One region of the Streptomyces sp. NPDC059649 genome, then DNA from elsewhere that is predicted to be linked to it. Evidence: riboswitches for the same ligand, from Rfam matches in the RefSeq annotation. Region 1 holds a riboswitch; the other holds the start of a gene.

Region 1 (6,716 bases):
ACCGCCCGCACGGGTGATGCGTCGATATCGAGTGAGTACCGCTGCTGCGAAATCCCTGCGGAATCCCCTCCGTAGGGCAACACTGGGACCGACCGAAGAAACGGGGGAGCGGCCATGGCCATCTCATCGAGCTCATCGAGCCGCACGACGACGTTCACCACACCGCAGCGAAAGACAACTTCCATGTGTCAGCACCAACCACCCTGCCCGTCAGCGGATTCCACCGACCGGGAGGCCGCACATCTTGTGGCGCACCACCCGGAGCAGGGCTGGAGCCTGCTCTGCAACGGCGTCCTGCTCTTCGAGGACACCGGTGAGCTGCTGCCGGACGGGCAGGTCATCGCCCCGCACCGGGCCCGGGTCACCGCGGCGGCCTGACCCCGCGCACCCGGTAGGAACCACCAGGGCCCCCGGCAGAACACCTGCCGAGGGCCCTTGCTGTTGCGGTGGAACGGCTCAGCCTTCGTACGCGTCCAGCGGCGGGCAGGAGCAGACGAGGTTGCGGTCACCGAAGGCGCCGTCGATGCGGCGCACCGGCGGCCAGTACTTCTCGGCCGCCACGACACCGGCCGGGAAGACGGCCTCCTCGCGGGAGTACGGGTGGGTCCAGTCGTCGCTGAGCGCGGCCGCGGTGTGCGGGGCGTTGCGCAGCGGGTTGTCGTCCTTGTCCCACTCCCCCGAACCGACCTTCTCGATCTCCGCGCGGATGGCGATCATCGCGTCGCAGAACCGGTCCAGCTCGGCGAGGTCCTCGCTCTCGGTCGGCTCGATCATGAGCGTGCCGGCCACCGGGAAGGACATCGTCGGCGCGTGGAAGCCGTAGTCGATCAGCCGCTTGGCGACGTCGTCGATGCTCACACCGGTCGCCTTGGTCAGCGGCCGGACGTCGATGATGCACTCGTGCGCCACCAGGCCGCCGGGGCCGGTGTAGAGCACGGGGTAGTGCGGCTCCAGGCGCTTGGCGATGTAGTTGGCGCCGAGGACCGCGACCTGGGTGGCGCGCTTGAGGCCCTCGCCGCCCATCAGGCGGACGTACGCCCAGGAGATCGGCAGGATGCCCGCGGAGCCCCAGGGAGCCGCCGAGATCGGTCCGACGCCGGTCTCCGGGCCCGCGGTGGGCTGCAGCGGGTGGTTGGGGAGGTACGGCGCCAGGTGGGCGCGGACCGCGACCGGGCCGACACCGGGGCCACCGCCGCCGTGCGGGATGCAGAAGGTCTTGTGCAGGTTGAGGTGCGAGACGTCGCCGCCGAACTTGCCCGGCTCGGCGAGGCCGACCAGCGCGTTCAGGTTGGCGCCGTCGACGTAGACCTGGCCGCCGGCGTCGTGCACCGCGGCGCAGATCTGGGTGATGTGCTCCTCGAACACGCCGTGGGTGGAGGGGTAGGTCACCATCAGGACCGCGAGCTCGTCGCGGTGCTTGTCGATCTTGGCGTGCAGGTCGTCGGCGTCGACCTCGCCGTCCTCGCCGGTCTTGACGACGACGACCTTCATGCCGGCCATCACGGCGCTGGCGGCGTTGGTGCCGTGCGCCGAGGACGGGATCAGGCAGACCGTGCGCTGCTCGTCCCCGTTGGCGCGGTGGTAGGCGCGTACGGCCAGCAGGCCGGCCAGCTCGCCCTGGGAGCCGGCGTTCGGCTGGAGGGAGACCTTGTCGTAGCCGGTGACGGTGGCGAGGCGCTCCTCGAGCTCCTGGATGAGCGTGAGGTAGCCCTGGGCCTGGTCGGCCGGCGCGAAGGGGTGCAGCTGGCCGAACGCGGGCCAGGTGACCGGCTCCATCTCGGTGGTGGCGTTCAGCTTCATCGTGCAGGAGCCGAGCGGGATCATGCCGCGGTCCAGCGCGTAGTCCTTGTCCGCGAGGGTGCGCAGGTAGCGCAGCATCGCGGTCTCGGAGCGGTACTGGTGGAAGACCGGGTGGGTGAGGTAGTCGTCGCTGCGCAGCAGCGCCTGCGGAAGCGTCTCGTCGGTGGTCGCGTCGAGCTTCTCGATGTCGCCCTGCACGCCGAAGGCGGCCCAGACGCCGGCCAGCTGGGCGCGGCCGGTGGTCTCGTCGCAGGCGATGCCGACCAGGTCGGCGTCGACCTGGCGGAGGTTGATACCGGCCTCGCGGGCGGCGGCGACGACCTCGGCGGCCCGGCCGGGCACCCGCGCGGTCAGCGTGTCGAAGTACGCGCCGTGGACCAGCTCCACGCCGCCGGACCGCAGGCCCTCGGCGAGGATCGCCGCGTAGCGGTGGGTGCGCCGGGCGATGGTCCGCAGGCCCTCGGGGCCGTGGTAGACGGCGTACATGCCGGCCATGACGGCGAGCAGCACCTGAGCGGTGCAGATGTTGCTGGTGGCCTTCTCCCGGCGGATGTGCTGCTCACGGGTCTGCAGCGCGAGGCGGTACGCCTTGTTTCCGTCGGCGTCCACGGAGACGCCCACGAGGCGGCCGGGGAGGCTGCGCGCGAACTGCTCGCGCACCGCCATGAAGCCGGCGTGCGGCCCGCCGAAGCCCATCGGGACGCCGAAGCGCTGGGTGGTGCCGACCGCGATGTCCGCGCCGAGCTCGCCGGGCGAGGTCAGCAGGGTCAGCGCGAGCAGGTCGGCGGCGACCGTGACGATCGCGCCGAGCTCGTGGGCGCGCTCGATCACGGCGCGCGGGTCCCGGACCGCACCGGAGGCGCCCGGGTACTGCAGCAGGACGCCGAAGACGCCGCGCTCGGCGATCTCGGTGGGGATGCCCTCGGACAGGTCCGCGACGACGACCTCGACACCGGTCGGCTCGGCCCGGGTCTCGATCACGGCGATGGTCTGCGGCAGGCAGTCGGCGTCGACCAGGAAGACGCCCTGCTTGACCTTGCCGACACGGCGGGAGAGCGCCATCGCCTCGGCCGCCGCGGTGCCCTCGTCCAGGAGGGAGGCGCCGGAGGTGGGCAGCCCGGTCAGGTCGGCGACCACCGTCTGGAAGTTCAGCAGCGCCTCCAGGCGGCCCTGCGAGATCTCCGGCTGGTAGGGCGTGTACGCCGTGTACCAGGCGGGGTTCTCCATGACGTTGCGGAGGATCACCGGCGGGGTGAAGGTGCCGTAGTAACCCAGCCCGATCATGGGCGACAGCACCTGGTTGCGGTCCGCGAGGCCGCGCAGCTCCTGGAGGACCTCGGCCTCCGTACGGCCCTGCGGCAGGCCGAGTGCCTGCGCGCTCTTGATCACGTCGGGGACGGCGGCGGCGGTGAGTTCGTCCAGCGACCCGAAACCGATGTGCGCGAGCATCTTGGCCTGCGCCTCGTGGTCGGGGCCGATGTGCCGGTGCTCGAAGGGGATGCCGCGTTCCAGCTCGGTCAAGGAGATGCGGTGGGTGGTCATCTGCGGGGGCCTCCTGGTCGGTACGACCTACGAGGGGCACCACGGCGCGGGTGCCCGGACGGCCTCCCCCTCTGTCATCTCAACCTGAGAGCTTCACCGGCCTGCGCACGGCGGACCGGCTTTCACCGTCGGTGAGGAGGGGTCCCGGAGCTGTGCCTTCCGCGGCCCGCCCTGCTTTCCAGAGTGACCTCGTCCGTGCGGTACGTGTGCCTGAGAGATTCCGGGGAGGATTTGCTCCTTCGGCGCCCTGGTCGCGAACGACAAAGGACTCTCCCGCACGGGTTCTGCGGCCATTCGCCAGCCTACCAGCGCACCACTCGAAGGATCCTTCGAGTGGCCGGGGCATGAAATGTGCCGTTTGGTAGTTGTCACAGGGCAGTTGCGACCAATTGGAGGGGCCGTGCAAACCGACATCGATCCCCGGAGCCTGATCGGCCGCAAAGCGTTCGACCGTAACGGCGCGAAGATAGGCACCATCGACGAGGTCTATCTGGACGACGCGACGGGGGAACCGGAGTGGGCAGCCGTACGCACCGGGCTCTTCAGCCGTGACGCGTTCGTCCCCCTGGAGCCCAGCAAAATGGTCGGCGACAGCCTGCACATCCCGTACGACCGCAAGCTGATCAAGGACGCCCCGGACTTCGGTGTGGGCCGCCACCTCTCCCCTGAGCAGGAACTCCAGCTCTACCACCACTACCGCCTGGATATCTCCTCCCCCGACTCCGACGCGGTGTCCCCGGGCAATGCCGGCACCTCCGACACGGACTTCGGCAAGATCGCCGGATCGGAGGACTGATCCGCAGGCTCCCCGCCCACCAGCGGCAGGGGCTCCCCCGGCCGCAGCGCCGGGTCCTCGACGGCAAAGGTCCGCACCCTCCCCGGTGCGGACCACGGCGTCTCGAAGCGGACGGTCACTCTCCCCAGCCCGCTGCCCTGTACCCATCCCGCCCCGTACTCGTCGTGGACCACGTCCACGCCGGGATGCCAGCGGCGCGGCCGCTCCTCCTCGGGCGCCTCCTCGGCCGGCTCGCTCCCGCCCCGCTCCTCCGCGGCCCGCGCCAGCTCCTCGGCCTCCCGCTCCGTCGTCAGCTGGGCGAACAGATCCTCCTGGGTGAAGTCGGCCAGCCCGCTGACCCCCACGCCCAGCAGCCGGACGCCGCCGGTGGTGTCCACCAGCTCCAGCAGCCGCACCGCAGCCTCCCGGATGACCGCGGGGTCGTCCGTGGGCCCGCGGAGCGTCTCGGAGCGGGTCAGCGTCGAGAAGTCGTAGTTGCGCACCTTGATCACCACCGTGCGCCCGGAACGCCCGGCCGCCCGCAGCCGCTGGACGCAGCGGTCGGCCAGCCGCAGCACCTCCGTCCGCACCCGCGTCCGGTCGGTCAGGTCGACCTCGAAGGTGTCCTCGACGGAGATGGACTTGGCGTCCCGCTCGGCCACCACGGGACGGTCGTCCTGCCCCAGCGCCATCGCGTACAGCCCGGCGCCGTGTGCCTTCCCCAGGAGCCGCACCAGCTCCGCCTCGCCGGCCTCCGCGGTCTCCGCGACGGTGTGGATCCCGGCCCGGCGCAGCGTCTCGGCCGTCGCGGGCCCCACCCCGGGCAGCACCCGCACCGACATCGGCCCCAGCAGCTCCCGCTCGGTGCCGGGCGGAATGACCACCAGGCCGTCCGGTTTGGCCTGCTCGGACCCGATCTTCGCCAGCATCTTGGCGCCGGCCAGCCCCACCGAGCCGGTCAGGCCGGTCGCCGCCCGGATGTCGAGGCGCAGCTGCTCCCCCACGGCCCGTGCGGCGGCCGTCTCCGGGGCCACCCCGCCCGCCTCCAGGTCCACGAACGCCTCGTCCAGGCTCAGCGGCTCCACGAGGGGCGACAGCGCGTGCAGCAGCCCCATGACCGTTTCACTCACTTGGCGGTACAAGGTGAAACGCGGACTGAGATACGCGGCGTTGGGGCACAGCCGGCGCGCCTGGGCCGTCGGCATCGCCGAGCGCACCCCGAAGACCCGGGCCTCGTACGACGCAGTGGCGACGACGCCGCGCGGTCCGATCCCGCCGACCACCACCGGTTTCCCGCGCAGGCTCGGCTTCGCCGCCTGCTCGGCAGAGGCGTAGAAGGCATCCATGTCCAGATGCAGGATCGTCGGCGCGGGTCTCACAAGACCGATGCTGCCGCATGGCACTGACAATCGACCCGTTCGCCGGGCCGCGGCCCGCGGCCGAGGCTCAGCCGGCCCGGTGGCGCCGCCGTGCCAGCTCGTCGTGCGGGTTCTTCCTGATCAGCGTCTCGCCGGTGTCCACGCGCTCGCCGTGCAGCTGCGAGAGCGCACCCTCCACGTCCCGCCAGACCACCCCGACGGCGATCCCGAAGACCCCCTGGCCGCCCTGGAGCAGGTCCACGACCTGGTCGGGCGAGGTGCACTCGTAGACCGTGGCGCCGTCGCTCATCAGCGTCATCCGCGTCAGATCCGCCAGCCCCCGCGCACGCAGGTGCTGGACGGCGGTGCGGATGTTCTGCAGCGAGACCCCGGTGTCCAGCAGCCGCTTGACGATCTTCAGGACGACGACGTCCCGGAAGCTGTAGAGCCGCTGGGTGCCGGAGCCGTACGCCGGCCGGATGCTCGGCTCCACCAGGCCGGTGCGCGCCCAGTAGTCGAGCTGCCGGTAGGTGATGCCCGCTGCCGCACATGCGGTGGGGCCGCGATAGCCGATGTTCTGCGCCTCGCAGTCCTCCGACACCGCCGCGGCCGGTGCCGGGGCGCGGTTCGCCGTTGCGCCCACGTGGAGCGGCAACGCCCCTTCCGCCGCCATACCGTCGCCGGTGATTGCCACGCCGCCCTCCGTCCTCCACGTCCCGGACGGGACCTGCCATATCGACGGTATGCAGTCACTCGGGGTGCGTCAACGATCGCCGCGCTCGCCACGCCGAGTGATAATCACCCTACGAGTGGTTTCTCGTGACCTCGCGCGGGGAATGGCTAAATAGTTTGGCCGGAATCAGACCCTTCGCCCGTCCGGCCGCACCGGCTACTGGCTGTTGGTCCCGAAGTCCTCGGGTGAGATCTGGTCGAGGAACTCGCGGAACTTCTCCACCTCGTCCTCCTGCTCGTCCGGGATCGCGATCCCCGCGTCGTCCAGCACACCGTCGGTGCCGAAGATCGGCGTTCCGGTGCGCAGGGCCAGCGCTATCGCGTCGGACGGACGGGCACTGACCTCCACCCCGCTGGCGAAGACCAGCTCCGCATAGAAGACCCCCTCGCGCAGGTCGGTGATGCGGACCTGCGTCAGCTCCTGCCCCACGGCCTCCAGCACGTCCTTGAAAAGGTCGTGCGTCAGCGGCCTGGCGGGGACCATGCCCTGCTGGGCGAAGGCGATGGCG
Region 2 (6,716 bases), on a different contig from region 1:
CGATCGGTGCGGTCACGGTGCCTTTGACCCCTCTCGGCCGACGGTGGCCGGCCCCTGCCCGCCGCGGTAGCGGCCTGGTTCACGTCAATTGGTGCACTGCGGAGCAAGTCCGGTGGTTCTCGCGGAAATTCATCATGCGGACGGAAGCGGTTCACCCGACACCGACCGGAATGACGCTCGCACAAAGGACCGAGGCCCTTGTTGGTTCCGGAGTCTTCATCCCCTTCGCGATCAGTCACCAGCCCTGACAGGGAAAGGATGCGCAACTGTGATGTGCTCCACGACATTCCGTTATACGGACACAAGTTCGGGCTGAGCGGAGCGAAAGGCCGCGGGAGAGCACCTCAACCGCGGGTAATACGGGGCGAATTCACCACAAGAATCCCGCCGGAGCGACACGCTCCGGCGGGAGAGACAAGCAGTCAGTAAGGGCGTGGGTAGCCGTAACCGTAGGAGGGCGCCGGCGGCTGGGCCGGCTGCTGGGTGTAGCCGTCACGGTCGAAGAACGGCCGCGCGGCGGCCCGCATCCACATGGCGACCGGGTCGTACTCGTCGTTCATCGCGACCGTGGAGACCGGCAAACCGTCTGGAACGGCACCGATCGACTGCTGGATCATCAACCGGGCGGAATCCACCGCCTGCGGGCCGGTGTCGTACAGATCCAGACCGATCGCCAGATACGGGGCGCCGAGCGCGGGCTGCACCCAGGCGCGGCGCAACGACCGTACGGCGGGCGTGCGATGGGCGTTCTGCGCCAACAGGGCGTAGAACTGCGGGATGTCGATGACCGGTTCGGAGATCCGCAACGGGCCGGCGGGCAGCCGGTCGAGGCCGCCGGCGATCCGGCGCAGATCCAGCCACGGAATGCCGACTCCGCCGCCGGGAGAGTGCGGATTCAGCCACAGGCCCCAACGGTCGGGGAAGAGCGCGGCGGCGATCTCCAGGCCGGTGACGACCTCGTGGTCGCGATTCCAGCCGGAGGCGGCGAGTTCGGGCGCGGAGGTCACGCACGGGGCGTAGCCCAGGCCGTCGACCTCCATGTTCCCGTACTGCGCGTCGGGCGAACCGGCCCGGCCGTGCCAGAGCAGCATCCAGACCTGACCGGCGGAGAGTGCGTGCAACAGCGCCTCGTAGGCGTCGTAACGGCCGGGCGAGACCTGCTGCAGCAGCTGCTCCAGCTGTCCGGCCGCCGCCGGCCCCTGATGCGCACCCGCACTCACGTGGTCCGTCCCTTCTCTCGGCAGGGCACGTGTGGGTGCGCCCGCGCGTCATCCAACCAGCTTAGGGCTTGCCGGTGGTCCAGGGCCGGAAGGCCGCGGCCTCCGCGACAACGGCGAACCCTAGGAGTGCTCGCGGGAGTAGAAGGGCCGCACCCGCTCCAGCATCCAGTCGGCGACCGGGTCACCCTGGGCGAGGTCGAGCATGACGAGCTGTACGGGCCAGGGCACCGGCACCGCGCCGAGGGCCCGTCCGAGGCCGCCGAGCGCCGCGTCGCGGGCCGATCCGTCGTGCAGGGCCTCGGGGGCGGTGGCGACCTGGACACCGACGAACAGCGCGGGCGTGTCGCCCTCGACGCTGGCCAGGACACGCCGGGCAGTCAGGACAATTCCGACGCCGGAGAACTCCAGTCCGGCGGCGGCGAGGAAGTCCACCGGCTCGTCCTGCCAGTCCGGCTCGAAGAGCCGCACCCGGGCACCGCTCGGCAGTGCGGCGGTGTCCGGTTCCTGACGTCCCGAGCGACACAATTCGGCCACCGCGGGCGGCGGCACCGGGACACCGACCGTGCCGTCCGGGTTCACCGCGATCCCGACCTTCGGCGGCAGCCCGCGGGCGAACTCCCGGGCCGGGGCGACCGTGAAGGACATATGCGCACCGACGACCCGGAGGAACTCCTGCTCGGAGCTGTAGACCGGGACGTAGGCCAGCCCGCCGATGTCGACGGTGGGCAGGTCGAGTCCGGCGGCGCCGAGGCCCGCGCCGTCCGGTCCGCCGCCGTTGGGCAGCGGCACCCAGACCCGGCTACGCCCCAGGACCTCGACGATCCGGCCGCCGGCGCCGGGATGCCCGACCGAGGCGGCCAGCACCTCTTCGAGCTCGTTCGCCGGCCAGGCCAGCTGCGGTATCCCCTGCTCCGGAAAGTTCATCTGCATCCACCCGTGTTCCACACCGCACTCGCACTTTCTGGCCCATGACACTAGACGAGAGAAAGCGGAGGCCGCGCCTACGGGGCGGGTCACGCCGCGCGGAGCGGCGGCGCGGGCGGAAGGGCGGCGCCGGTCAGCGGAAGGTGAGGGTCTCCAGGGCGCTCGCCGCACGGCGGTCCAGCAGCACGGCCGAGGCGAACCCCCGGGGCAGCTCTGCCTCCTCCGCGCCGCCGACCAGCCGGGACACCGCCCGGCGGTGCCGGGCGAAGGCGTACCCGGACACCCCGCGGCCGCGCGCCTCCTGGCCGGCCCGGGCCACCTCCGGCGCCACGTCGAGCAGCACGAGATGCAGCCCGCGGCCGCCGCGGACGGCCGCCCGGGCGATCCAGCGGCGCACCCACGCCAGCGTCCCGCAGTCGTGCACCACCACGCTGCGGCCGGAGCGCAGCGCCCGGCCGAGCGCGAGATAGTGCGCGGCCCGGACCAGCGGGCGGTACAGGCCGTAGGGCAGCCGGCGCAGCCTGCCGCGTTCCCAGCGCTCACGGGCGTCCTGGGAGTCGATCCGGTGCACCTCGGCGCCGCCGCCGTCCAGCGGCGGTACGACGCGGTGCATCAGGGTGCTCTTGCCGCTGCCGGGCAGGCCGGAGACCACGACGAGGTCGCCGGGCGGGAAGCGCAGCTCGGCGGCGGCCCGGGCCCGGCGCTCGCCGCGCAGGTCCACCACCCGTGCGCCGCGCCCCGGCCGGACGACCGGGCGGGCCGGGCGCCGGGCCCGGGGTGCGGCGGCGCGGACCGTCACCGGCTCGGCGGCGCGGACCGCCACCGGCTCTTCGGGTCCGGCCCCCGAAGTGGCCGCGAGCGCCGCGTCCCTGTGCACCGTGATCACCCTTCCCGTCCGGGTTACGGTCCGGCCCGAGGCCGGTTCCCTACCCGCAGAGTGTCAAGAAAAGGTAATGACCATCAAGGCGATTGTCCGATCCGCCCACGTCGGGAGCAGTGCGACGACCGGGCCTCCTGTATTCGGCGATCCCGTGCAATGATGTGCGCGCCACGTGCACATCTCGGTTCACCCGTGCACCGCCAACTCCATACCGGCCGCTTGAATCCGCGCGGGAGAGTCCCCGGCCGCCACGGCGGGGCGCCGAAGGAGCAAGTCCTCCCTTGAATCTCTCAGGCCCCTATACCGCGCGGGCGAGGCAGATCTGAAAAGCGAGCCCGGCCCGGTGGACGGGACGGCTCCACCCAAGGTGCAAACCGGGCCCGTTCGCGGGCTTCCGGTGAACCTCTCAGGTTCCGATGACAGATGGGGAGAACGTCTTGTCACCCCTGCCTGGGAGCCCAGAACCATGACTGATGCCCCCCGCCGCACGGCGCTCGATGCCACGCATCGGGCACTCGGCGCGACCATGACCGACTTCGCCGGCTGGGACATGCCGCTGCGCTACGGCAGCGAGCGCGACGAACACGTCGCGGTCCGCTCCCGCGCCGGCCTCTTCGACCTCTCCCACATGGGGGAGATCACCGTCACCGGCCCGCAGGCCGCCGACCTCCTCGACTTCGCCCTGGTCGGCAACATCGGCGGGGTGAAGACCGGCCGCGCCCGGTACACCATGATCTGCAACGCCGAGGGCGGCATCCTCGACGACCTGATCGTCTACCGTCTGGCGGACCAGGAGTACATGGTCGTCGCCAATGCCTCCAACGCCCAGGTCGTCCTGGACGCGCTGACCGCCCGGGGCGGCGGCTTCGACGCGGTGGTCCGCGACGACCGGGACGCCTACGCGCTGCTCGCGGTGCAGGGCCCGGAGTCCCCCGGCATCCTCAAGAAGGTGACCGACGCCGATCTGGACGGGCTGAAGTACTACGCGGGTCTGCCCGGCACGGTCGCCGGCGTCGAGGCGCTGATCGCCCGTACCGGCTACACCGGCGAGGACGGCTTCGAGCTGTTCGTCCGGCCGGCCGACGCGGTCGCCCTCTGGGAGGCGCTGACCGAGGCCGGCAAGGACGCGGGCCTGGTGCCGTGCGGGCTGTCCTGCCGGGACACCCTGCGCCTGGAGGCGGGCATGCCGCTGTACGGGCACGAGCTCACCACCGCCACCACCCCGTTCGACGCGGGCCTGGGCCGGGTCGTGAAGTTCGAGAAGACGACCAACAACGGCGACTTCGTCGGCCGCGCCGCGCTGGAGCGGGCCGCCGAGCGCGCCGAGGCCGCCCCGCCGCGCAAGCTGGTCGGGCTGATCGCCCAGGGCCGCCGGGTCCCGCGCGCGGGCTACCCGGTCGTCTCCGCCGACGGCACGGTGATCGGCGAGGTCACCTCGGGCGCCCCCTCCCCCACGCTCGGCAAGCCGATCGCCATCGCGTACGTCGACGCGGCCTACGCCACACCGGGCACCGAGGGTGTCCATGTGGACATCCGTGGAAGCCATGAGCCGTACGAGGTCATCGCGCTGCCCTTCTACAAGCGGCAGAAGTAACGGTTCCGCCCCTGCGGACCGGACGGCGGCGCCCCCGCGCACGTCTCACTGTGCAAGACCCTCCCCCAGACTTCGTCCGGGAGGTGCCCCCATTCACGACCACACCCTCGCGTACAGGAGAATCGAGCCATGAGCAACCCCCAGCAGCTGCGCTACAGCAAGGAGCACGAGTGGCTGTCGGCCGCCGAGGCAGGCGTCTCGACGGTCGGCATCACGGAGCACGCGGCGAACGCCCTCGGCGACGTCGTCTACGTGCAGCTCCCGGAGGTCGGTTCCACGGTCACGGCGGGCGAGAGCTGCGGTGAGCTGGAGTCGACCAAGTCGGTCAGTGATCTCTACGCGCCCGTGCACGGCGAGATCGTGGAGGTCAACGAAGACGTCGTCAACGACCCCTCGCTGGTGAACTCCGCCCCGTTCGAGGGCGGTTGGCTGTTCAAGGTGAAGATCAGCGGCGAGCCGGACGACCTGCTGTCCGCCGACGAGTACACCGCCTTCACCGCCGGCTGAGCCCTCCCCCTCTCTCCGTAGGAACACCCATGTCGCTTCTGAACAGCTCCCTGCACGAGCTCGACCCCGACGTCGCCGCCGCCGTCGACGCCGAGCTGCACCGCCAGCAGTCCACCCTCGAAATGATCGCGTCGGAGAACTTCGCCCCCGTCGCCGTCATGGAGGCCCAGGGCTCGGTCCTCACCAACAAGTACGCCGAGGGCTACCCCGGCCGTCGCTACTACGGTGGCTGCGAGCACGTCGACGTCGTCGAGCAGATCGCCATCGACCGCATCAAGGCCCTCTTCGGCGCGCCGTACGCCAACGTCCAGCCCCACTCCGGCGCCCAGGCCAACGCCGCCGCCATGTTCGCCCTCCTCAAGCCGGGCGACACCATCCTGGGTCTCAACCTCGCCCACGGCGGGCACCTGACCCACGGCATGAAGATCAACTTCAGTGGCAAGCTCTACAACGTCGTCCCCTACCACGTCGACGAGAAGACCAACCTGGTCGACATGGACGAGGTCGAGCGCCTGGCCAAGGAGCACCGCCCCAAGCTGATCGTCGCCGGCTGGTCGGCCTACCCCCGCCAGCTCGACTTCGCCGCCTTCCGCCGCATCGCCGACGAGGTCGACGCCTACCTCATGGTCGACATGGCCCACTTCGCCGGTCTCGTGGCCGCCGGGCTGCACCCCTCGCCGGTGCCGCACGCCCACGTGGTGACCACCACCACCCACAAGACCCTCGGTGGTCCCCGCGGCGGCGTCATCCTCTCCGCCACCCCGGAGATCTCCAAGAAGATCAACTCCGCGGTCTTCCCCGGTCAGCAGGGCGGCCCGCTGGAGCACGTCATCGCGGCGAAGGCGGTCTCCTTCAAGGTCGCCGCCTCGGACGAGTTCAAGGAGCGCCAGCAGCGCACCCTCGAAGGCGCCAAGATCCTGGCCGAGCGCCTGGTCCAGGACGACGTCACCGAGCACGGTGTGTCGGTCCTGTCCGGCGGCACCGACGTCCACCTGGTCCTGGTCGACCTGCGCAACAGCCAGCTCGACGGCCAGCAGGCCGAGGACCGCCTCCACGAGGTCGGCATCACCGTCAACCGCAACGCCATCCCCAACGACCCCCGGCCCCCGATGGTGACCTCGGGTCTGCGGATCGGCACCCCGGCCCTGGCCACCCGCGGCTTCACCGCCGACGACTTCCGCGAGGTCGCCGACATCATCGCCGAGGCCCTCAAGCCCGACTACGACGCCGAGGCCCTCAAGGCCCGGGTCACCGCGCTCGCGGAGAAGTACCCGCTGTACCCCTCGCTGTGACACGTCTCATGCGGTGATCCTCCGGCCCGCCGGTGAGCGGCGGGCGGGGGCTCAACGGGCCCTGAGCCCGGGGCCGTTGGTCCCGGGCTCGTGGCCTGTATGCCCCGATTTCTCCGCCCCCTTTCCGCCATATCGCCCCCTCAGGTGCGCCCTGGCCGCACTCCCGGCCCCGGCCTCTTCCTTCCGGGCCGTACGGGCCGGAAGCCGCGCCCGTACGACCGGCCCGCCGGCCGCCGCGGTGGCCGACCCGACACCCACTGTTACGCCCGCCGACGGCCGTCCGACGGTTTTCGTCCGAC

The links. Region 1 has a riboswitch for glycine ahead of gcvP (aminomethyl-transferring glycine dehydrogenase). Riboswitches for the same ligand answer to the same signal wherever they lie in the genome.
Region 2: it holds a riboswitch for glycine, as region 1 does, so the genes downstream of both, gcvT (glycine cleavage system aminomethyltransferase GcvT) here and gcvP (aminomethyl-transferring glycine dehydrogenase) in region 1, are expected to answer to the same signal.

The regions. Positions count from the first base shown of each region.
Region 1 is NZ_JBHWDV010000039.1:7,733-14,448, reverse strand. It holds gene ACFV1J_RS30220 (DUF5999 family protein) at 184-378, shown strand; gene gcvP (aminomethyl-transferring glycine dehydrogenase) at 457-3,342, opposite strand; glycine riboswitch at 3,531-3,628, opposite strand; gene ACFV1J_RS30210 (PRC-barrel domain-containing protein) at 3,743-4,138, shown strand; gene ACFV1J_RS30205 (DNA polymerase IV) at 4,036-5,496, opposite strand; gene ACFV1J_RS30200 (MerR family transcriptional regulator) at 5,564-6,169, opposite strand; gene ACFV1J_RS30195 (bifunctional nuclease family protein) at 6,365-6,716, opposite strand, start outside.
Region 2 is NZ_JBHWDV010000023.1:41,795-48,510, reverse strand. It holds gene ACFV1J_RS22955 (ABC transporter permease) at 1-16, opposite strand, end outside; gene ACFV1J_RS22950 (enhanced serine sensitivity protein SseB C-terminal domain-containing protein) at 423-1,220, opposite strand; gene ACFV1J_RS22945 (enhanced serine sensitivity protein SseB) at 1,341-2,144, opposite strand; gene ACFV1J_RS22940 (AAA family ATPase) at 2,278-3,021, opposite strand; glycine riboswitch at 3,245-3,340, shown strand; gene gcvT (glycine cleavage system aminomethyltransferase GcvT) at 3,491-4,618, shown strand; gene gcvH (glycine cleavage system protein GcvH) at 4,748-5,125, shown strand; gene glyA (serine hydroxymethyltransferase) at 5,155-6,417, shown strand.